DNA from 4 places in the Halobacillus sp. ABH2_015 genome. Region 3 is predicted to be linked to each of the others. Evidence: riboswitches for the same ligand, from Rfam matches in the RefSeq annotation. Region 3 holds a riboswitch; each other region holds the start of a gene.

Region 1 (5,788 bases), 360 kb from region 3:
CCGTCATCCTTCTCTTCCCTGTATTTATAATAGTCGCGGCACGGATTCCCAGGGGTTAATGCATCGGCCATCGACAAGTGGAGCCTTTCAAAATCATCAGGATCCATGGAGGTGCTCCGATCACATAAATTATCGAGATAATCACTGATCGTCTGATAAGCGACAATAAAGCGGACAGCAAGATCCGGGCGGTCACCGGAAAGCACGGAATAAACCGCCCCACCTTCGCAATGGAACGTTTTATCCTTGATACTGGCCTGGGCCTGCGTTCTTAATTCTTCATCAGGGATTCGGGAGGCAGCATCTTTCCAATAGGCTAGTTCTTTATGTACTCGCGGAAACACATTCCGATACACTTCGTAAAGCAGATGGACAGCATTGCTTGGAACGGACTCCTTCAAGGGTGGACACTCCTAACGTTCATTTATTATGTTGCTCAAAAAAGATCGTGTATGGTGATAGACCTGGTCATTTTCCGGTTCATTAAAAATCTCATGGTAAAGACCCGGCCACAGCTTATAACTTTTTTCACTGGTATCGACATGATTGAACCATTCTTTTGTGCGTGCCGGATCCACTAAAAGGTCTTCCTCTGCCTGCATCACTAAAAGAGGCACATCAGGAAAACGGCTGACTTGTTGAAACGCCCGGATTCCCGCCTTTTGAAACTCACGGTACCACCGCACCGATACTTTATCAATGACAAGCGGATCCTGACGGAATTCTTCAACCTTGATTTGGTTTCTAGTTACATTTTCGGGATTCTGTCCCGCTTTCATACGCAGCGAAGGGGTAAAAACATTCAATAGATAGGAAAAAGCCTCCAGCGGGCGGGCCGTTTTATTCCGGATCTGTACAGCAGGAGAAGATAAAATCACACCATCCAGCTGCGGCTGCTTTTCCTCCATAAAACGAATCACAGCCAACCCCCCCATGCTGTGGCCGAGAAGGAAAATTTTTTTATCCGGATCCGCCTGCTCATACCAGCTTTGAATGGTTTCAACGTAATCACCAAACGAACGGATATGACCTTTCTTCCCATCAGACAACCCCTGCCCCGGCAGGTCTCCATAAATCACCGAAAAACCGTCCTGACGGAAACGATCAGCAAGTTCCTTATACCTTCCCATATGCTCAAAAGCGCCATGGACGAGAATGATGGTTGCACGATCACGGGCCGATTCCAGTTTTTCCACAGCCGATCCCTCTTTTCATTTGATATACTGATGTTACTCATATTATAAGGGGGCTTCGTATGATTTGCGAATATAAAGGAAAACGACCTCTCATCCACCCATCAGCTTTTACAGCAGAAGATGCCGTCATTACCGGGGATGTTGTCATAGAAGAGAACGCAAGCATCTGGTTTAAGACGGTCATCCGCGGCGATGTCTCATCGGTACATATCGGTAAGAACACAAATGTCCAGGATCTGAGCATGCTGCACCAAAGCCCTGACCAGCCTCTCATACTGGAAGACGGCGTTACGGTCGGGCACCAGGTTACCCTGCATTCTGCACACATTAAACAGGACGCTTTGATCGGCATGGGATCCATGATTCTGGATGGCGCTGTCATAGGGGAGCGGGCCTTTATCGGAGCAGGAAGCCTTGTTCCGCCCGGAAAAGAAATCCCTCCGGATACACTGGCCTTCGGACGGCCGGCCAAGGTGATCCGTTCCTTAACAGAAGAGGATTACAAGGAAATGGACCGGATCCGGAAATCGTATGTCGCAAAAGGGCAGTACTATAAGAACCTTCGGGGCTGAAATGCTTTTCAGCTCGATGCCTGCATGATCAGAAGACATACAGAGGGAAGTGGATAGCCGTATCAAATCAATGCGTACTCTGCCGTTAGTGCAACTCGTGAAAATAAAAAAAGCTGTTTCCTCCAACAAGGAAACAGCTTTTTTTTATTGAAAACGACCGCTGAGCTCTTCCGCTTTATCCGTACGTTCCCATGGAAACTCAACATCTGTCCGTCCAAAATGGCCGTAGGCAGACGTATCACGGTAAATAGGTTTACGAAGATCGAGCATTTTAATGATTCCAGCAGGACGGAGGTCAAACAAGTCACGCACAGCGTCCACCAGCTTTTCTTCCGACACTTTGCCGGACCCGCTGGTATTGATGGAAATGGAAACCGGCTGGGCCACCCCGATTGCATAGGCGAGCTGGACTTCCACTGTATCCGCAAGACCTGCAGCTACGATGTTTTTCGCAACATAACGAGCCGCGTATGCAGCAGAACGGTCCACTTTGGTCGCATCCTTCCCACTGAAGGCACCACCACCGTGACGCGCATATCCACCGTACGTATCTACGATGATCTTACGTCCTGTTAAACCGGCGTCCCCTTGAGGACCTCCGATTACAAAACGCCCGGTCGGATTGATAAAGTATTTGGTTTCATCATCAATATAGCCTTCCGGTACAACGGGCCCGATCACCTGCTCTTTCAAATCCTTCTGGATCTGTTCGAGCGTGACTTCTTCAGCGTGCTGCGTCGAAATAACAATCGTATCCACGCGGACCGGCTGATCATTTTCATCATATTCAATCGTTACCTGCGTCTTGCCGTCAGGACGAAGGTAATCGAGTGTTCCGTCTTTGCGGACATCAGAAAGACGCTTGGAAAGTTTGTGGGCAAGAGAAATAGGCAGCGGCATCAATTCGGGCGTTTCATTGTTGGCAAAGCCGAACATCAGTCCCTGGTCACCGGCACCGATGGCTTCTATTTCATCATCGCTCATTTTCCCTTCACGGGATTCAAGCGCAACATCCACTCCCCCTGCGATATCCGGGGACTGCTCATCAATAGCCGTCAAAACGGCACATGTATCTGCATCAAAGCCGTATTTTGCTCGTGTATATCCAATATCTTTAATCGTCTGGCGCACGATCGATGGAATATCAACATAGGTATTCGTACTGATTTCACCGGAAACCAGGACAAGTCCCGTAGTTACTGTTGTCTCACATGCCACCCTTGCATTCGGGTCGTTTTTTAAAATTTCATCTAAAATAGCATCAGAAATAGCGTCACAGATTTTGTCCGGATGACCTTCTGTCACGGATTCTGATGTGAATAACCGGCGGTTCGCTGGCATTCTAAAAACTCCTCCTTCTGTAAGTACAAAGTATTAGACGGAACTCTTTACCAGTATGTGTAGAAAAACATAAGTTCATTTCATAGTGTCATCCTGGATCCGAAAACGTTTTCGTGCACGTTCTCAGTCAGAAATAATAAACAGGCGGCAAGGCCTGGTCATGGACATTTCCTTCTTATAAAAAGAAAAAACCCTTCCTATACCGAGGAAAGGGGCTGCTTCCTTTCGCTCTTATCGTCCAAGGAGCTGACTCCTTGCTTCAGGTTAGCACCATGTCCCTGCGGACGGTTGCTGGGTTTCAAAGGGCCTGTCCCTCCACCAACTCTGGATAAGAGAGTTTCCGTTCTCAGCTATCGTATCGAAAAGCGTGTTTAATGTCAATTGGATTCATCGGGTTTCGACGCACCCCTTCCATCCAGATTCAACCTGGATAAACGTTCTGTTCAAACCATCATAGGATAATAACAGCCATGAAATATGGCAGTGTTGAAAACTTTCCCACAATCCACTGAATAGTATGGACGATTAAAATAAATGTGTTATACTAATCTCACATTATTAAACTGCAAAGGCGGGACGATGCATATGAGTACAATAAACCAACTGTCAGAACTTAATCTTCTACTTTCCCAGGACCATGTCCACCACCAATTATCTGTTCCACATTTAGTGGAAAAGATTTTATACCGCAATGAAGGTACACTAACGGAAAAAGGGGCCGTTCAGGCTACGACAGGTACCTATACGGGACGCTCACCAAAGGACAAATTCATTGTCCGTGACGACGTAACCGAAGATAAAGTCGAATGGGGTGCTGTGAACCAGCCTATTGACGATGATACGTTTGTGAAATTATACCATAAAGTGCTCGATTATTTGAAAGACCGCAGGGAGTTATTCGTCTTCAAAGGTTTTGCAGGAGCGGATGAGCGCTACCGCCTTCCTATGCAGGTTCTTACAGAATTCGCCTGGCACAACTTATTCGCCCGCCAAATGTTCATCCGGCCGGAGGCATCCGAATTGGAGGAGCATGACACAGAGTTCACTGTCATATCTGCTCCAACCTTCAAAGCAGATCCTGACGTGGATGGTACGAATTCCGAAGCGTTCATCATGGTTTCGTTTAAACACCGCGTTGTCCTCATCGGAGGAACAGAATACGCAGGGGAAATCAAGAAGTCCATCTTCTCCGTCATGAACTACCTGCTTCCGGAAAAGAACGTCCTTCCGATGCACTGCTCGGCCAACATCGGCAAAGAAGGCGACGTTGCTCTGTTCTTCGGTCTGTCGGGCACAGGAAAAACGACTCTGTCCGCTGATCCTCAGCGCCGCCTGATCGGGGACGATGAGCACGCCTGGTCCCCCTACGGTGTCTTTAACATTGAAGGGGGATGCTATGCGAAGTGCATCAACCTGTCCAAAGAAAAAGAACCGCAGATCTATGATGCCATTCATTTCGGCTCGGTTTTGGAAAACGTCGTCCTTCAGCCGGATTCGCACGCGCCGGATTATGACGATACGAGCCTGACGGAAAATACACGGGCCGCCTACCCACTGGATCACATTGATAATACAGTCCAGCCAAGTATTGCCGGCCACCCAAATGCCATCATTTTCTTGACAGCTGATGCCACGGGAGTCCTCCCACCAATCAGCCGTTTAACAAAAGAACAGGCGATGTACCATTTTCTAAGCGGCTATACGAGTAAACTGGCTGGAACAGAGAGAGGGATTACCAAGCCGGAAGCGACTTTCTCCGCCTGCTTCGGCTCCCCTTTCCTTCCGCTTGCTCCATCAGCATATGCTGAAATGCTCGGAGAGAAAATAGACCAGTTCAATACGGACGTCTTCCTTGTCAATACAGGCTGGTCAGGGGGAGCCTACGGAGAAGGCGAGCGTATCAAACTGAGTTACACGCGTTCCATGATCCATGCCGCTCTGGAAGGTGAACTGAGTTCTGCCGAAACTTATAAAGACCCTGTGTTCGGCCTTCACATCCCGACCCACTGCCCGGGAGTACCGGACGAAGTCTTATTCCCGAGAAAAACGTGGAACAATCCTGCCGCTTATGATGAAAGTGCCAAAGAACTTGCTGAAAAGTTTCATGCCAACTTCAAAAAGTTCACGTATGCCAGTGATAAAATCAAACAGGCCGGCCCGACCCACCACACAAACTAAACAGAAAAAAATCCGCCGTTATCCAAACGGCGGATTTTTTCTGTTCAGCGGTGTTCCAGACGCTTTAAACATTCCGGCAGAACCTCATCCTTCATCATGAAGCTGAACCGGTCGTTATTTTTCAAGTTTCCCGGCAGATGCCGGAAAAGGACAGGACCATGCGTTTCAAAATAATGATCCTGATCAGCCAGCTCAGATATTGTAGCAAAATAGACATTCTTGATGACAGTTCCGCCTTTTCCATCGACATGATACTGCCCAAGATAAGTCAGATCATCAATATCGGCTCCTGTTTCTTCTTTCACTTCTCTTACTGCTGCCTGTTCCGCCGTCTCCCCTTCTTCTACTTTCCCACCAGGGAATTCGAGCCCTCTGTCTTTGTGCCGGGTTAACAGCCACTGATCACGAAAGCGGCAGATGATCCACACATGTTTCGGCTCTTCAGAAAAAGGGTGATCCTCGAAGGATAACCGGACAGGATTTTGATAAAAATCATAAAAA
Region 2 (5,788 bases), 2.3 Mb from region 3:
AGAGCGGGTTGCCTCCCTTTTTACAGAAGAACGGAAAAATGAGTTAATTGATATTGTCCTCCCTCACATCTACAAAGGTGCGACATTTACAATGGAAGGACACATTGATATAGGTTCCGGTGACCGGAACCGGACAAGAGTGTATGTAAATGAAATGGTGGCCAGGATTGAATCCCTTGGGATGGAACCAAAAATCAAGCCCGACTCAATCGCCGCCAGCAGCTATGCGAACCGATATACCAAATAACCTCCCTAAGGTTGTTTGGAGGAGAGGAGCATTCTATGTATCAAAAGGCTGTGACATCCCTCGTACTGGGCATCATGTCCATCTTCCTCCCTCTCGCCGGATTAATAACAGGCATCATCGGCATCGTGATGGCCAATGCCTTCTTACGCAGCGAAGAGGAGGAAAAAGAAAACGGCCGGCACTTTGCGACGGCAGGAAAAATCTGTTCCATCATTGGCATCTGCATCCAGGTCAGTGTCCTGCTGATGCTGGCAGCCGGCTTCTACCTTTTCGGATTTTTCCACTCATAAAAAAACGCCCTCCACATCCATGGAGGGCATCTTTTTGGACTTATGCGTTTACTTTTTTCAGCTCTTGGAGAACTTCAGAAGGTTCTGCACGGTCTTTATAGTCAGATTTTGTATATTCGTATACAACCGTACCATCTGTATCAATGATGTAGGTAGCGGATACTGGAAGCGTCCAGGAATCGTCTCCATTATGCTTGTCTACATTCAATCCTTTATCCTTATACACATCTACAAGATAATCCGGGAGCTCATAAACAAGGTTGAACTGCTGAGCAACTTTGTTTCCAACATCACTCAAAACGTGATACTCCAGGTCGTTTTTCTCCTGAGTAGTCATGGATTGATCCGGCGTCTGCGGGCTGATAGCAATCAGCTGAGCTCCTTCATTATGAATATCATCCATGATTTCCTGATAGGCACGCAGCTCCATGTTGCAGTAAGGGCACCAGCCGCCGCGGTAGAAAGTTACGATAGCAGGACCCTGCTTCAGCTGTTCGGAAAGCTGAACCTGACCACCTTTGGCATCTGGAAGGATGAAGTCCGGGGCTTTTTCTCCTTTGGAAAGACCGTTCCCCTCTTCAGAGGCTTCCAATTCATTAATGGCGTCGCTCATTTTGTCCTGAACTTCCTGGGAGGCATTCTGTTTGAATTTCTCGATGTATTGGTCAAATTGTCTGCGCATATCTGTCGTCATTTGAAAAACTCCTTTATGATCAATTTCAATCTTCATTATACGAAGAATCTTCTTCTTCATAAAATGAAACGTCTTGTCTCGTTAGAATCAGGGCTAAACTCACAGCAAGAATACCTGCACTTAATTTGCCCACGATCACCGGAAGTATCATGTCCGGCTGGACGCCGGCCACAAATGCGAAGTGGCTTCCGAATACGAATGCTCCGCTGACTGCAAAGGCCGCATTGATGGTCTTCCCTCTATCGTCCATGTCCTTCATGACGGCAAGCATCGGCAAATGATGAGCAAGCGATGCGATGAATCCTGTCATCGATACCGCGTTCATCCCGAGACGTCTTCCCGCACGGGTGAGCACTTTTTCGCCGTGCCTGCTGATAAACGCCACCAGCGGATAAGCCCCTGCAAGTGTGACAGTGATTTTACCCACGATGAGCATCCCTTCTGATAACGGAGCCATACCGGGGAGAACCGTTATACCTGTTAACGTTTCAATAATGATGAGAGCAAGCCCTGAAATAATAATGATTTCGACCGCTTTGCCGAAATAGGAAAACAGACGAATGGTCAAGGCTGTGAAGAGCCAGAGACCGGCGGCGATGAAAAGGGATAGAATCATGGCCGGAAGCAGATTTCTAAGCATCCACCCCGGTTCATAGCCGGCTGTCCACCCGCCGATGAAACAACCGATTGGAATCGTCACCATTCCTGCAAGAATTCCCTTTGCGAAAAAAGGATGATCTTTTTTTGCTACAACGGTCAAGGCAACTGGAATGGTAAACACAAGCGTAGGGCCCATCATCGTCCCAAGCAGAGCCCACGAAAAAACAGCCGCTCCTTTGTCTGCCGCGAGCGATTCCGCCAGAGGATAAGCCCCCATATCAATGGCAAGCAGCATAGAAGCAAACATCGAAGGATCAGCTCCTGCAGCCTGGAACAATGGAGTGACGACCGGCGCGAGCCATCTGGACAGCACCGGGGCCAGAGAGATGATCCCCACCATGGACAAGGCCAGAGGACCCATCATCATAAAGGCTTCATAAAAACGCCATCCTAAGGCAAGGCGGTGATTCAATATGTAGTAATCAAGAGCTCCAAGAACCATAAAGGCGCACATGACCATAAGGATGATATCATTCAACACAGCCTCTCCCTCCTCTCTTCATCTCCTCCATTCTAGTGAACTTTCCCCCATAAAAAAAGCCCCCTCACTGAGGGGCTCTGGCTATAGAAAAATCCTGTGTTAACCAGTTAGAGTTGTCCATGAGTCGTGGGAAGGGCCACTTTCCGCTTATCGGTATATGAATGCCGCGGGCACGCCCTACGCAGGTTCTCAGATTCAAAAGAACGGCACGGGCTGCGCTGTTGCGCACTTGCGTGGAAAAAAAGGAAAAGAACAGACGCTGATAACGGCTGGCTGCCGGAATATGAACAAGCCTCTCCTCCATCCAGCAAGGATGAGCGGGGTGAAGGAGAGTCTTGTTCGATGTTAGAGAACTCCCAAGGAGCGGTGCCCTTTCCACTCCTGCGGAAGAACGAGTGGTCCGAGACCGCCGAGCGTGGGTGTTGCGAGGAAGCTCGTTCGCTCGTCCGCGGAAAGGGCACCGCTCCTTTCGGGAAGAAAGAAAAAAGCTTGTAAAGAAACAGGGGTTTCTCTACAAGCTGAACCCCTCAGTGTGGGGCTTTTCATCAGCCGATGGAACAGGCTGCGGAGCCATGTTTTTGAATGTACTTCTGGTGATGCTCTTCTGCTTCAAAGAAAGAAGAAGCCTCTTCCACCTGTGTAGCGATTGAACGCTTGAAGATGCCTTTGGCACTCCATTCTTTGATTTTTTCTTCTGCAATGTACTTCTGGCTTGCATCTGTATAGAAGATCACTGAACGGTATTGATGTCCTACATCAATGCCCTGACGATTTACCTGTGTCGGGTCGTGAGCTTCAAAAAAGATATTGACCAGTTTGGCATACGTAATGACAGCAGGATTATATTCGATACGGACAGCTTCCGCATGACCGGTATTTCCCTGTTTCACTTCTTCATAGGAAGGGTTTTCGAGATGTCCCCCGATGTAACCGACGGTTGTTGCCGTTACCCCTTCGAATTTCTCAAAAAATGCTTCTACTCCCCAAAAACATCCTGCGCCGAAAATTGCTGTTGCCATATCTACATCTTCCCTTTCCTTTAACGCAACTTCTATCGAGAGCCATGACGGGTATGCTGATATGCAAAAAACCCCTTTTCTTATCCACATAAGAAAAGGGGTTCGTATCAATCCGTACGATCCTCTCATCTTTTAGGATGGTGTTCATCCTACAGGAATTGGCACCGTTCTCGTCAATCCGTGGATTGATTCGATGGTTGCCGGGCATCAAAGGGCCAGTCCCTCCGCCTCTCTGGATAAGAAGTTTCCGTTATTTATTTAATGTTGATTATCAATATACTACGTTTCAGTAACGAAGTAAAGGATAAATGATGATTCTTTTTGTATCATCATTGTATTCACACTTTAGCATGACTATGCCAGTCCACGCAAAAGAAAAGTCTTACTGACTGCCTGTTGTTTCAATTTCTTCATACGGCTGGACGATGACAAAACCTTCTCCTTCGAACTGCATTTGAATAGATTCCCCGCTTCCCCGTCCGATAAACGTTTTAAAGCTTACATCCGTCTTGAAATTCGGCTCCAAATGCCCGGACCAGGCTACGGTCGCATGAGGATCCGTAATAACCGGTTCTCCCGGGCGTACGAGCAATGTCAGTGGTTCGTAATGGGAGGTGACAGCCACACGTCCGCTGCCATTCAAGGTCACGTTAAACAGACCGCCGGAAACCATCCCGGCCACTTTTTTCATCAGCTTGATATCCCAGTCGATGCTCGGCTCAAAGGCGAGAAGATCGTTACCGTTGACTGTAATGGTTTCATTATCCAAGTCAAAAATCGTAATCTTTTTCCCCTGATCAGCGAGATACAAACGTCCGCGCCCTGTCGCTTTCATCAGCGAACTGCCTTCTCCCGTCAACGCCTTCTTGAACATTTTTCCTACACCGTGCTCCAGAATCCCTTCTCTCTCAAACTTGATATTCCCATTATAGGAAATCATGGCCCCGGATTTCGCCCAGACCTGATCCATCAGGTTCACCTCGAGAATACGCGGGGTTTCCAGCTCAAAATAATCATTTTCTGAATCATCCTGTTTCGTCGCCCTGATAAACTCCTCAATCGAATAGTCTGCCATGACAGATTCCTCCTTTTATGTAGGTTATAGTTCTATACCACACCCCGGGGTGGGTTAGACCATTTATGAAACCTTTGTCTATCGTTTTACGTTTACAATGGAGGAAAGGTTTCATCACCACCTGGCAGGGGAATGATGATTCTATTTGATCTATTCAAACAACCTAAGGACGAGGAGGACCTGTTTATGTATGGTCTTGATGAGAAAAGAAAACAGCTGTTGGAGTATGCCCATTCCGTCTCTGACGAAATGGCAGCACAGAAGCCCGGGGAAGGAAAATGGTCGGTCCTTGAAATTCTGGAGCACCTGTACCTGATGGAACAACTTGTCGTCTACCAGATCAAGCAGGCAGTAAAGCAGGGAGATATCCAGCAGACTTCCGAAAAACCGATCCACCGGACGACGGAAAGGGACTACAAGGTGGAAGCCCCTGAGTCCGTCCGGCCTGAAGGTACGTGCCAAACGATTGCAGAAGCCGAGGATGGATTGAAAAAAACAAGGGAAGCTACGTTATTCCTCATTCATAACAAAGATGAAGAAACATTGAAGAACCGTGTGTTTCCCCACCCCGCTTTCGGAGACATGGACTTGGTGCAGTGGATTGAATTCATCGGCTGGCACGAACTCCGCCACCTTGATCAAATGAAAGAAACTGTGGAAGCTTTATAAACGCGTAGAAAAACACGCAGAGGTAAATCTCTCCACACCACCTACAGATCCACTGGATGACAAGTCCAGTCTCTTGTCTACAGTTGAAAAGCGCAGAGACGAATCTCTGCGCTTTTTCTATCTTTGACGATCCTGTTTACTTTTCAGGCTTCACTTCTTCGCCGTTCTTCCCGGTGTAACGGAGCCCCCATCCTGTCCATGCTGCGATCAGCATAACAAGCAGAAGGAGCCATCCTTGGAACACATACGGGAATACTTCACCAGGCGAAACGACGGGGAGGAAGTCATACTTGTCTGCCGCTCCCTGAACCGTGGCCCAGGCAAGCAGGACACCACCACTCCAAGGGAAAATATACCCCAGGGAAGAGGTCACTGTATCCAGGAAGTTGGCCCGCCGGTATGGATGGATATTCAATTCCTTCCCGATTTTCCTCACAAACGGAGCCGCTGCAATTTCCGCCGCTGTGTTGATTGTGATGAAGGCATTCAAGAAAGCTACAATACCAAAGATGGCGAGTTCAGCTCTGCGGACTACACCATTGATGATGCGGAGGAAGAAGTTCTTAATCACTTCCATCGTCCCTCCTACTTCAAGCATGTAAGCCGCCGCAAGAATGAACAGGATCAAAACAGCCATATTGAAATATCCGCTG
Region 3 (5,788 bases):
AGAGACTGAGCCGACACTTGTCGTTCAGGCAGAGGAATATGGAAATTACATCGGTGATTTAGAAGTTTCCTTCGATGATGAGGGTGTCCTTACGGAGTGGGACGGGAAACTTATTGATGTTGATGAAGAAGATGAAAATGAAGAGTATGTGATTGAATCCGATGAAGAGGCAGCCGAACTGCTTGCTGAACTGGAGAAGCCTCTTGATGAATTGAAGAAAGAAGTCGTTGGAGAAACGACGGTTGCCTTGAACGGAGAACGTAATGATGTAAGAAGTGGAGAAACGAATCTTGGAAACTTAATCACAGACAGTATGCTTGCCAAAGCTAAAGACAAAGTGCCGTCTACTTCAATTGCGATTCAGAATGGTGGAGGCATTCGTGCTTCCATTGATCAAGGACCAATCACGATGGGAGAAGTCCTTACAACGATGCCATTTGGTAACACCCTTGTCACTCTGGACCTAACAGGGCAGCAGGTGTGGGAGGCTCTTGAAAATGCAGTGAGCGACATTGAGAATACCGGCGGCCGTTTTGCTCATGTATCGGGAATGCAATATACGTTCGATCGCTCAAATGAAGCAGGAGACCGTATCGTTAATGTCAAAGTGAAAACAGAGGATGGATATGAAGCGCTTGATTTGGACAAAGAATACACGGTGGCTACGAACGCCTTTATCGCTGCAGGTGGCGATGGATATGAAACATTCAAGGAAGCCAAGGATGCCGGTAAGATGACAGAATTATTCTTTGTAGACTATGAAGTATTCAATGAATACCTGGAAGAGCAGGGCACGGTTTCTCCTGATGAAGAATCCCGTATTGTTGAAAAAACGACAGAACGTGTGAGCGGAGAGGATCGTTACCAAACAGCCGTTGAGATTTCTAAAAAAGGCTGGGATTCTGCTGACACAGTCGTCATTGCCCGGGGAGATGAGTTTGCGGATGCTCTTGCCGGTGCTCCTCTTGCCTATAAGGAAGATGCGCCGATCCTTTTGACAAAGTCCGGAAACTTGAACAGTGAAGTAGCTGCGGAAATCAAGCGCCTGGGTGCTGAAAAAGCGATTATTCTTGGAGGGACCGGTGCCGTTTCTGAATATGTGAAGTACAAATTATCAGGAATGGGTGTCGACGTAGATCGCATCTCTGGGAAAACGCGCTTTGACACGGCAGCCAATATTGCCGCCCGCCTTGACGGAAACCCTGAGAATGTAGTTGTAGCAGATGGATTCAACTATCCGGATGCTCTGGCTGTGGCTCCTTATGCGGCGAAGGAAGGCTACCCGATTCTCCTTTCTAAAACAGATGAGCTGCCATCCATCACCAAAACAGCTCTTGCTGACTTTGAACAGAGCATTGTTGTAGGTGGAACGAATGCCATTTCTGAAGAGGTCGAAGCGATGCTTCCTGACGCTTCCCGTTACAGCGGTAAGACTCGTTATGAAACAGCCTCTACCATTGCAGAACAGCTGGGTGTGCAGGAAGGGAAGACATTCGTAGCGAATGGTCAGAACTTCGCTGACGCTTTAGCGGGCTCTGTTCTGGCTGCGAAGGAAGAAGCGTCCATGCTCCTTGTTAAGCCGGATCAGCTTCCGGAATCCACAAAAGAGACGATTGGAAAGCTTGAAATCAACAACTTCCAGGTGCTCGGCGGTACAAATGCTGTCAGCGATGAAGTGGCAGAGCAATTGGAACAGAAATAAGCATATGAGTATGAGTGAAAAGCCTCTGGTTATGAACCAGGGGCTTTTCATTTGGATGGTATGAAGGATAGAATATTGAAAATAAATTGACAATTATGATTAAGACTAGTAGAGTTATAAAAAAATATCTTATCCAGAGAGGTGGAGGGACTGGCCCTTGGAAGCCTCAGCAGCAGGTCTGTGAAGATACTGTGCTAATTCCAGCGGGTGAACAATCCTGATCGATAAGAGACTTCCATCTATTATTTGTCAGTTGACGCACTCATTCAAGGGTGCGTTTTTTAATTGTTTGCCCACCATCACAAGGGGGGAGACAAATGGAATATCAATTTAAGAGAGAAATGAAAACAAGACACCTGGTGATGCTTTCACTGGGAGGAGTTATCGGTACGGGACTGTTTTTAAGCTCAGGGTACACCATCCAGCAGGCCGGTCCGTTCGGGACAATCCTAGCCTATTTGATTGGTGCTTTGGTCGTGTATCTGGTGATGCTCTGTTTAGGAGAGCTGGCCGTTCATAACCCTGAAACAGGGGCTTTTCATACATACGCTCATAACTACATAGGGCCGGGGACAGGCTTTACTGTAGCATGGCTGTACTGGCTGACGTGGACGGTAGCTCTCGGGTCAGAATTTACAGCTGCCGGGCTCTTGATGCAGCGGTGGTTTCCCGATGTAAGTGTGTGGATTTGGAGTGCGTTGTTCGCCGCTCTTATTTTCGGATTCAATGCCTTTAGTGTGAAATTTTTTGCGGAGGCAGAATTTTGGTTTTCCTCTGTCAAAGTGGCAGCCATTGTCCTTTTTATCATTATCGGATTCGGGGCCGCCTTTGGGTGGATACAGCTGTCGGGGTCAGAACCGGCTCCATTCTTTTCAAATCTTACGAGTGAGGGCTTGTTTCCAAATGGTATAACGGCAATCTTCATGACGATGCTTGCTGTCAATTTTGCTTTTTCCGGTACAGAATTGATTGGGATTGCCGCAGGGGAAACGCAGGATCCAGCGAGAACCATCCCGACGGCAATTCGGACAACGGTGGCACGGTTGATTATTTTCTTCATTGGGACCATTGCCATTTTATCCATCTTTCTTCCAAGTGAGGCGGCAGGGGTTGTGGAAAGTCCGTTTGTCGCAGTCCTTGACCGCATCGGTATTCCTTATGCGGCCGATGTCATGAACTTTGTCATATTAACAGCCATCCTTTCCGCAGCCAACTCCGGATTATACGCGTCGGCCCGGATGCTGTGGTCACTGGCGGACAAGGATACCATCTCCCCGGTGTTTGCGAAGCTGACAAAAAAGGGAGTTCCTTTGACAGCGATCATCTTTAGTATGCTTGGCGGCGGTCTGGCGCTGCTATCCAGTATCATCGCCCCGTATACCGTTTACATCATTCTGGTATCGATCTCAGGGCTGGCTGTAGTCGTCGTTTGGATGAGCATCAGCGCTTCCCACTTCCTTTTCCGGCGGGCGCACCGGCGGGCAGAAGGAAATGATAGTGATTTATCCTACAAAGCCCCGTGGTACCCGGTGGTCCCGATTGCGGCTTTTCTTCTATGCCTGGCATCCTGTATCGGCATTGCCTTTGATCCGACACAGCGGATCGCCTTGTACTGTGGGGGTCCGTTCATTGCATTCTGCTATGCGGCTTATTATGTGAGAGAATCTATGAAAAAGAAAAGGGGAGTAAAACATGTCCAACAAACAAAATCTATCCAATCCCATTGAATCTCTTTTGGAAAAACAATCGATGGTTCTCCTGGACGGGGCTTTGGCAACGGAACTGGAATCATACGGATGCGAGCTTGATGATCCTTTATGGTCCGCAAAAGTGCTGTTGGAAAAACCTGAAGCGATCAAAGATGTGCATGCCTCCTACTACAGAGCGGGAGCAGACATCAGCATCACCGCAAGCTACCAGGCGACGACTGATGGTTTTGCCCAAAGGGGCTTATCAGAAGAAGAGGCTGTCACTCTTATTAAAAAAACGGTCACGCTTGCCGGGGAAGCACGGGACGAAGTGTGGAGGGAAAATCTTGAGCGGCCAAGGCCGCTTACAGCTGCTTCTGTCGGACCCTATGGTGCCTATTTAGCGGATGGCTCGGAGTATTCCGGTCATTACGGCGTCACGGATCAGGTTTTATTTGATTTTCACCAACCACGTATTCAAGCACTTGTTGAAGCGGGTGCTGACGTTTTAGCGGTTGAAACGCTGCCTTCTCTGCAGGAAGCAAAGGTGATCGGTTCAATTTTACAGGAGTATCCATCTGCGTCTGCATGGATTTCTTTTACGTTAAAAGATGGTCAATCGATCAGTGAGGGTACTCCGCTCAAGGAGGTCGCTTCAGCGTTGGAGGGTAATACACATGTGGCTGCTATAGGTGTGAACTGTGCGCCTCTGGAACATGCGGCGGAAGCTTTACAAGAGTTGAACCGCTGTTCGAGCAAGCCGCTGATCGTCTATCCAAACTCCGGGGAAGATTATGATCCGGAAACGAAGACGTGGCATGGGTCTGCCAGTCGGCTTGACTTTCATGAGCAGTCCAAACTCTGGTACGAGCATGGAGCAAGGATCATCGGTGGCTGCTGCAGAACGACGCCCGCCCATATAAAAAAGCTCGCAGACATGTGGAAATCAGAGTGAATAACAGAATCTTTTCAAGCGCCTTTTGAAGCCATGCTGATGAAGCGGCCTTATTCTACCTTATTTACATTAAGTTTACATAAACTTTACATTTGGGTAGAATAATAGAGAGGTGTTTATATGAAAGATTCGATGAAACGTTTACTAACCAGTTATTTCTTTTACTTTTTTATTATGATTTCCTTGAAGTTTATAATTTTGCGTTATCTGCTTCTTCAAGATACGAGTATTTGGGCAGGAATTTGGTATGATGCTTCGTTTATCTTGATTTTTATGGCTCTCATTGAGCTTGTCTTTAAGCGGGGCAAAGCGGCTGCCTATCTTGTTCTGGATTTGTTTTTGTCTCTTTTGTTTATTGGCATGTTGATTTACGAGCGTTACTTCGGAACCGTTCCTACATACTATGACCTATCCCAGCTTAATCAAGTTGGCAGTGTGAATGAAAGCATGTGGCTGCTCGTCAATGGCACAGACTTTCTGTTTCTCGCAGATCTGCTTCTGCTTGTTGTCATTTGGATTGTGGGCAGGACATGGACGTATCCAACGAAACAGACGTCCAATTTCGCTATGTCTGTCTTCCTTATTGCTGGTCTTGTAATCGCCATTTTCAATTTTCAAATGAATAAAGGAGAGCCCATTCTCGACAGCGCTCTTTTTGCTAAGGAAAACGGCTTATTCAATACGCAGTTTGTTCAGTATTACCAGGACCAGACAAACAGTGAAAAAGCCTTCGCTTTTTCCGGTGAAGATCAAAATGTCACGCAGCAGAAAATAGAAGAGCTGAAAGGCAATTCCTATACGCCGATGAGTGAGCATGATCATTTCGGAGTGGCGGAAGATCGGAACTTGATCGTCGTCCAGATTGAATCGCTTCAGGACTTCGTTATCGGTGAATCGATCGATGGCCAGGAAATCACACCGAACATAAATGAATGGCTGAACGATAGTATGTATTTCACGGATGTCTACCAACAGATCGGTTCAGGCAATACATCAGACGCAGAGTTCCTCATGAATACGTCACTTTATCCATTAGGGAAAAAAGCGACCACCGATCAAGTCGGCGGCATGGAACTTCCCTCTCTGCCGAGAATGCTTGATGAAAAGTCGTACCATAACGTGACCATGCATGCCGATGAGGTGGAGTACTGGAACAGGGACGAACTTTATCCAGCTCTTGGTTTTGATGATTATTATGATGATAAGTTTTACGGAGAGAAAGATACGGTCGGCTTCGGACCATCGGATGGATGGTTTTACCATCGCTCGATGGGTGCGATTGATGAAATCGACGAAGAGTATGACAAGTTCTATGCCCATGTGCTGTCGTTAACGAGTCATACACCGTTTGAAATGCCTGCAGACAAAGAAGGCCTGGAGCTTCCTTCTGAGTATGAAGGAACTTTAACAGGGAACTATCTCCAGTCTGTTCATTATGCGGAT
Region 4 (5,788 bases), 1.3 Mb from region 3:
ACCAATACGGCCATATAACGATTAGCAATGAAGTTATTTCAACGATTGCTGGAGGAGCAGCTGTAGAGTGCTACGGAATCGTCGGCATGGCTTCTAAAAACCAGCTGCGGGACGGGCTGGCTGAAATGCTCCGTAAAGAGAACTTTTCCCGGGGTGTCGTTGTCAGACAGGAAGAAGATCGCCTCCACATTGATATGTATATTATTGTGAGCTACGGTACAAAGATATCGGAAGTCGCTCATAACGTCCAATCCCAAGTAAAATACACATTAAACAAAACAGTCGGATTGTCCGTTGACTCTGTCAATATTTTCATCCAGGGAGTCCGCGTGACAAGCGAATAGGTTGCAGTTGCAGTCAAAGGAGGAAGTAAGTGTGACGTTACAAAAGCTTGACGGCAGAACATTAGCCGAGATGATTTTACAAGGAGCGCATTATTTAAAGCAGAATTCGCAGATGATCGATGCGCTGAATGTATTTCCTGTACCTGACGGGGATACAGGAACAAATATGAATCTTTCCATGACCTCCGGAGCGGACGAGGTGAGAAACGTTTCCCAGGACCATGCAGGAGCAGTTTCCACTTCCCTGTCCAAAGGTCTTCTTATGGGTGCGCGTGGAAATTCAGGAGTAATTCTTTCCCAGGTCTTCCGCGGCTTTGCAAAAGCCATTGAGAATAAAGAAGTGTTAACGACCCGGGATTTCTCTGAGGCCCTGCAGGGTGGTGTGAAAACAGCTTATAAAGCTGTGATGAAACCTGTGGAAGGAACGATCTTAACTGTTGCCCGTGAAGCAGCGGAAGCATCTGTGGAAATCGCTGAAAAAGAAGAGGACTTCATTCCATTCATGGAAGGTGTCGTAAAAGCAGCCAAAGCTTCCTTGAAGCGGACACCAGAACTTCTTCCGGTTCTAAAGGAAGTCGGTGTGGTCGACAGCGGGGGCCAGGGACTTGTTACCATTTATGAAGGATTTCTGGCCAACTTGAAAGGCGAGGAAATGCCGGATGTTGAAGAATTGGTTTCCATGAATGAAATGGTAAACGCCGAACACCATAAACTTGCCCAGGACTTCATGAATACCGAAGATATCCATTACGGCTATTGTACGGAGTTCATGGTGAAATTCGAAGAGGATAAGCTTGCTGAGAATCCTTATGATGAAGAAGCTTTCCGTAATCAGCTGAGTGAATTCGGTGATTCCCTGCTCGTCGTGTCTGACGAAGAACTGGTCAAAGTTCACGTCCATGTCGAGTACCCGGGTGAAGCTATGACGCTTGGACAGAAGTATGGAAGCCTGATCAATATGAAGATTGAAAACATGAGGGAGCAGCATACGTCCCTCGTAGGTAATAAGAAAGAAAAAGCCGTGCCTGAGAAAAAAGTGCCATATGGTATTGTCACCGTCAGTATGGGCGAGGGGATGAAGAAACTTTTCGAAAGCCTCGGAGCCACAGTAATCATCCAGGGTGGTCAAACGATGAATCCTAGTACCCAGGACTTATCGGAGGCTATTAAAGAAGCGCATGCAGAACGCGTGTTCATTCTTCCGAATAACAAAAACATCGTGATGGCAGCAGAACAGGCTGCAGAGATGGCGGAAGCGGAAGTGGCTGTCATCCCGACGAAGACCATTCCTCAAGGGATGAGTGCTATGCTTGGTTTCAATCCTGAAGCAGATCTCGATACGAACAAAGAAGAAATGACCAGTTTGATGTCAGAAGTGAAGACGGGGCAGATTACCTATGCCGTCCGGGACACCCAGATTGACGGACTTGATATTGAAAAGGGTCATTTTATGGGGATTTCCGACGGGAAGATATCAGCTACCGATAAAGACGCCCTCACAACAGCGAAAACACTGCTGAACCAGATGATTGATGAGGATGAAGATGAAATCCTTACTATTCTTACAGGGGAAGATGTGGACGATAAGGATGTGGCTGAACTGGAAGCTTATGTGGAAGAAACCTTTGAAGATTTAGAGGTGGAAATCCACCATGGTGGCCAGCCGATTTACAGCTATATCTTCTCTATCGAATAAAATGCAGCGCTTCTGGATTTAGAACAGCGTTCGCAGGCTGTCGGGATTTTTCCCGGCAGCCTTTTGTAATGGTCTATGGTCTGAATGCAGGAGCGGAGATGAAAGAAATGGTTTCACAGAGGATATTGATCGACCATTAGACAAACGCCTTGGCGGTTTGTTTTCTAAGCTTGTCATTCTATAAGCTGAAAGCGCAGTTCTCCATTAGAACTGCGCTTTTTTTAACCGTGTTTCCGTCTGCGGGTGCCGGTGCCGTTGAATATATTTTCGAACTGAGAAGATAACGGCAGCAGCATATCCGGCAAGAAGCAGGCTGTAGATGATAACTAAGGTCTGTTCACTCCATGTGGCATAGGTGAGCAGGGTCCGGCTGTTCGTCAAAATGATAAATCCACCCGCCGCTACCCCAAGCACGAGAGGGGGGAGTTTTTTCACAAGCCAGGCAGCGAGGGGGGCTGCAATAACGCCACCGATCACAAAGGCGAGCACAAGCATCCAGCTCAGCTCTTCCCACCCAAGGAAGATCAGGAAGCCGGCCGTAGCAGATAAAGTAACGATGAATTCACTTGTATCTACGGTGCCGATGACTTTTCTGGGAAGGATTCCTTTGCTGGATAAGAGAACAGGTGTATTTACCGGCCCCCAACCCCCGCCGCCCACGGCATCAAGAAAACCGCCCAGAAAACCTAAGGGAAACAAGAAGCGCCGTCGAAATGGTCTTTTTTCTGTATGCAAGGGCTTCACTCGATTCATCAGTAAAAAGCGGATGACCACATAAACGCCAAGCCCTAGTAAAAAAACGGAAATGTACGGACGGATCAGCTCACCTGGAATCCAGCTGAGCAGAGCAGCCCCGGCAAAGGCACTGATCCCTCCGGGGAGAGCAAGAGTCAAAACGAGACGCTTATCCACGTTGCCGAATTTATAATGGGAAAACCCGGAAGCTGCCGTTGTAGCAATCTGGGACAAATGAATAGAGGCGGAGGCCACCGCCGGAGCCATTCCATAGGCGAGGAGGATGGTGGAGGAGCTTAAACCAAATCCCATTCCGAGGGCTCCATCCATCAATTGAGCAAAGAATCCAACCAGTGAAAATATAAGTAATTTCTTCATCGTACCTCTCCTTTTGATTAAACACATAAGATTACTTGGTTTTAACCATGAAGAGGCACAAAAAAACCTCTTCATCCAGAAGAGGTCAAGCTTCCTCTCCTTATCTTTCAGACCACCGTCTGCTGGAATGAGCACCTTTTCCAATGTGAGGTTGCTGCGGGATCATCAGACCAGTTTCCTCCCCCGGCTCTTTATAAGGATTTATGTAGCCCGCGCTGAAAGCGGAATTCCTAAGTACATGAATAATATATTCAAAGCTAAAACATGGATGACGATTTGTCAATGGTTTACAATAAAATAAACAGAAAACTAGTAATATTTAAAATGCATGTTGACATATCTTTAAATCGGGTCTAATATTTGAATCAAATCTTTTGAACAAAATCTGGAAACATTTTTCTTATCGAGAGAGGTGGAGGGACTGGCCCTTGGAAGCCTCGGCAACGGATCTGTCGTCATGAACAGAAGCTGTGCCAATTCCAGCAGGTGATCAACACTTGGAAGGATAAGAAGAACGGTTGAATCATGTATAATGACTCTCCTTTCTTCTTACCATCAGAAGAAAGGTTTTTTTGTTGAAGATAAGAAAGGAGGAGCTTATGAATACGAGTGCACCGACATATGGAACATTCACCGGGGATCCTTTACTTCATATGGATATTGATGATGGACACAAAGGGGCAGAGAGTGTGATTCAATGGGCTTACGGGCATTATGGAAAACAGCTCGTTTATGCGTGCAGCTTCGGTGCTGAAGCGATCGTACTGCTTGACTTCATTGCAAAGGCACAGCCGGATGCCGACGTCGTTTTTCTGGACACTGGACTTCATTTCCAGGAAACCTATGATTTGATAGACAAAGTGAAAAAGAGGTATCCGGATTTGAACATCCATATGAAAAAGCCGGAATTGACAGTGGAAGAACAGGCAGAGGAATATGGTCCGGCCCTTTGGAAAAGGAATCCCGACCAATGCTGTGCCATCAGAAAAATCAAACCGCTGGAAGAAGCCCTGACAGGAGCGGCGGCCTGGATGTCGGGATTAAGAAGAGAACAATCTGCAAGCCGGAGTCATACGAACTTCGTCAACAAGGACGAACGCTTCCAGTCCATCAAGGTATGCCCCTTAATTCACTGGACATGGGAAGACGTATGGACTTATATCCGACTAAATAGCTTGGATTACAATGAATTACATGACCAAAGCTATCCAAGTGTCGGCTGCATCCCCTGCACAGCGAAAGCGCTGGATGACGGCCGTTCAGGAAGATGGCAGGGATTTGATAAAACCGAGTGTGGACTCCACACAGCGGGAGATACGAAACAATAAAGGAGAGATGAATGATGTCCATTATTCAACCGCATGGCGGGCAGTTAATCAATCGTTTTACAGCACAGCCGGATACGCTTCCGGAACAAAGGATCGAGCTTGATGCGATGGCGTTGAGTGATATCGATTTAATCGCTAATGGGGCATACAGTCCGCTTCAAGGATTTTTAACAAGGGAAGATTATGATCACGTCGTTGAAAATCTTCGTTTGAAAGACGGCACTCCCTGGAGTCTCCCGATCACACTGCCTGTTTCTGAAGAGCAGGCCCGTTCGTTACATGGTCAAGCGGCTCTTGTGAAAGATGGGGCAATCTACGGTGTGATCGAAATCGAAGACATTTACAAGCCGGATAAACAGAAAGAAGCTGCAAATGTTTACTTAACGACAGAAGACGCTCACCCGGGGGTCAGTAAACTTTACAAGCGCCCGGATTATTATGTCGGTGGCAGAATTGACGTATTCCATCGTCCGGAGCGGGAGCATTCAGACCATTACTACCTTGATCCCGAAGAGACAAGAGAACGATTCCAACAGGCCGGATGGGAAAAGGTTGTCGGTTTCCAAACGCGTAATCCTGTTCACCGTGCTCATGAATATATCCAAAAAGCGGCCCTGGAAAGCGTAGATGGACTATTTCTGAATCCGCTCGTAGGAGAAACGAAAAGCGACGATATCCCGAGTGATGTGCGCATGAGAAGTTATGAGGTACTCTTGGATGAATATTATCCGGAAAACCGGGTGACGCTGGCTGTTTTTAATGCGGCCATGCGCTATGCAGGCCCGCGGGAAGCCATCTTCCATGCGATTGTCCGGAAGAATTTCGGCTGCTCCCATTTCATAGTCGGGAGGGATCATGCAGGTGTCGGCGATTACTATGGTACATATGACGCTCAAAAAATCTTCAGCCACTTTGAAGAAGGAGAGCTGGAAATAACCCCGGTCTTTTTTGAGCACAGCTTCTACTGCAAAGCCTGTGAAGCAATGGCTTCTCATAAAACCTGCCCCCACAGCAAGGAGCATCACGTAATTTTATCAGGAACAAAAGTGCGCGAGCTGCTTCGGAGCGGCCAGAAACCACCGAAAACGTTCAGCCGTCCGGAGGTCGTGGAAGTGCTGATTGAAGGGCTTAAACAACAGACAGCGGATGTAAAGGGGTGAATGGAATGGCAACGAATTTAACATGGCATGAAGCTGCCGTCCAAAAAAAGGATTACCGGAGTAAAAATGGTCATTTCAGTGGTGTGCTCTGGTTCACCGGTCTCTCAGGGGCTGGTAAATCCAGCATTGCCAACCATTTGAACCGCC

What was found. Region 3 has a riboswitch for S-adenosylmethionine ahead of ACXAD6_RS15070 (amino acid permease). Riboswitches for the same ligand answer to the same signal wherever they lie in the genome.
Region 1: linked by a shared signal. The riboswitch ahead of metK (methionine adenosyltransferase) and the one ahead of ACXAD6_RS15070 (amino acid permease) in region 3 are both predicted to bind S-adenosylmethionine.
Region 2: linked by a shared signal. The riboswitch ahead of msrA (peptide-methionine (S)-S-oxide reductase MsrA) and the one ahead of ACXAD6_RS15070 (amino acid permease) in region 3 are both predicted to bind S-adenosylmethionine.
Region 4: linked by a shared signal. The riboswitch ahead of ACXAD6_RS08200 (sulfite exporter TauE/SafE family protein) and the one ahead of ACXAD6_RS15070 (amino acid permease) in region 3 are both predicted to bind S-adenosylmethionine.

Annotation. Positions count from the first base shown of each region.
Region 1 covers NZ_JBSWUG010000002.1:2,504,364-2,510,151, forward strand. Annotated here, with positions in the region: gene ACXAD6_RS13250 (tetraprenyl-beta-curcumene synthase family protein) at 1-401, opposite strand, end outside; gene ACXAD6_RS13255 (lysophospholipase) at 414-1,196, opposite strand; gene ACXAD6_RS13260 (gamma carbonic anhydrase) at 1,256-1,768, shown strand; gene metK (methionine adenosyltransferase) at 1,913-3,109, opposite strand; SAM riboswitch class I at 3,338-3,444, opposite strand; gene pckA (phosphoenolpyruvate carboxykinase (ATP)) at 3,695-5,287, shown strand; gene ytkD (RNA deprotection pyrophosphohydrolase) at 5,332-5,788, opposite strand, start outside.
Region 2 covers NZ_JBSWUG010000002.1:547,296-553,083, reverse strand. Annotated here, with positions in the region: gene ACXAD6_RS02720 (ribonuclease H-like YkuK family protein) at 1-247, shown strand, start outside; gene ACXAD6_RS02715 (DUF4190 domain-containing protein) at 283-537, shown strand; gene ACXAD6_RS02710 (peroxiredoxin-like family protein) at 578-1,231, opposite strand; gene eutH (ethanolamine utilization protein EutH) at 1,257-2,372, opposite strand; gene msrA (peptide-methionine (S)-S-oxide reductase MsrA) at 2,918-3,391, opposite strand; SAM riboswitch class I at 3,514-3,634, opposite strand; gene ACXAD6_RS02695 (AIM24 family protein) at 3,774-4,466, opposite strand; gene ACXAD6_RS02690 (DinB family protein) at 4,599-5,135, shown strand; gene ACXAD6_RS02685 (Na+/H+ antiporter NhaC family protein) at 5,272-5,788, opposite strand, start outside.
Region 3 covers NZ_JBSWUG010000002.1:2,867,829-2,873,616, reverse strand. Annotated here, with positions in the region: gene ACXAD6_RS15075 (cell wall-binding repeat-containing protein) at 1-1,702, shown strand, start outside; SAM riboswitch class I at 1,829-1,933, shown strand; gene ACXAD6_RS15070 (amino acid permease) at 2,020-3,429, shown strand; gene mmuM (homocysteine S-methyltransferase) at 3,395-4,345, shown strand; gene ACXAD6_RS15060 (LTA synthase family protein) at 4,619-5,788, shown strand, end outside.
Region 4 covers NZ_JBSWUG010000002.1:1,535,402-1,541,189, forward strand. Annotated here, with positions in the region: gene ACXAD6_RS08190 (Asp23/Gls24 family envelope stress response protein) at 1-344, shown strand, start outside; gene ACXAD6_RS08195 (DAK2 domain-containing protein) at 376-2,040, shown strand; gene ACXAD6_RS08200 (sulfite exporter TauE/SafE family protein) at 2,245-3,153, opposite strand; SAM riboswitch class I at 3,251-3,353, opposite strand; SAM riboswitch class I at 3,551-3,665, shown strand; gene ACXAD6_RS08205 (phosphoadenylyl-sulfate reductase) at 3,753-4,481, shown strand; gene sat (sulfate adenylyltransferase) at 4,496-5,641, shown strand; gene cysC (adenylyl-sulfate kinase) at 5,647-5,788, shown strand, end outside.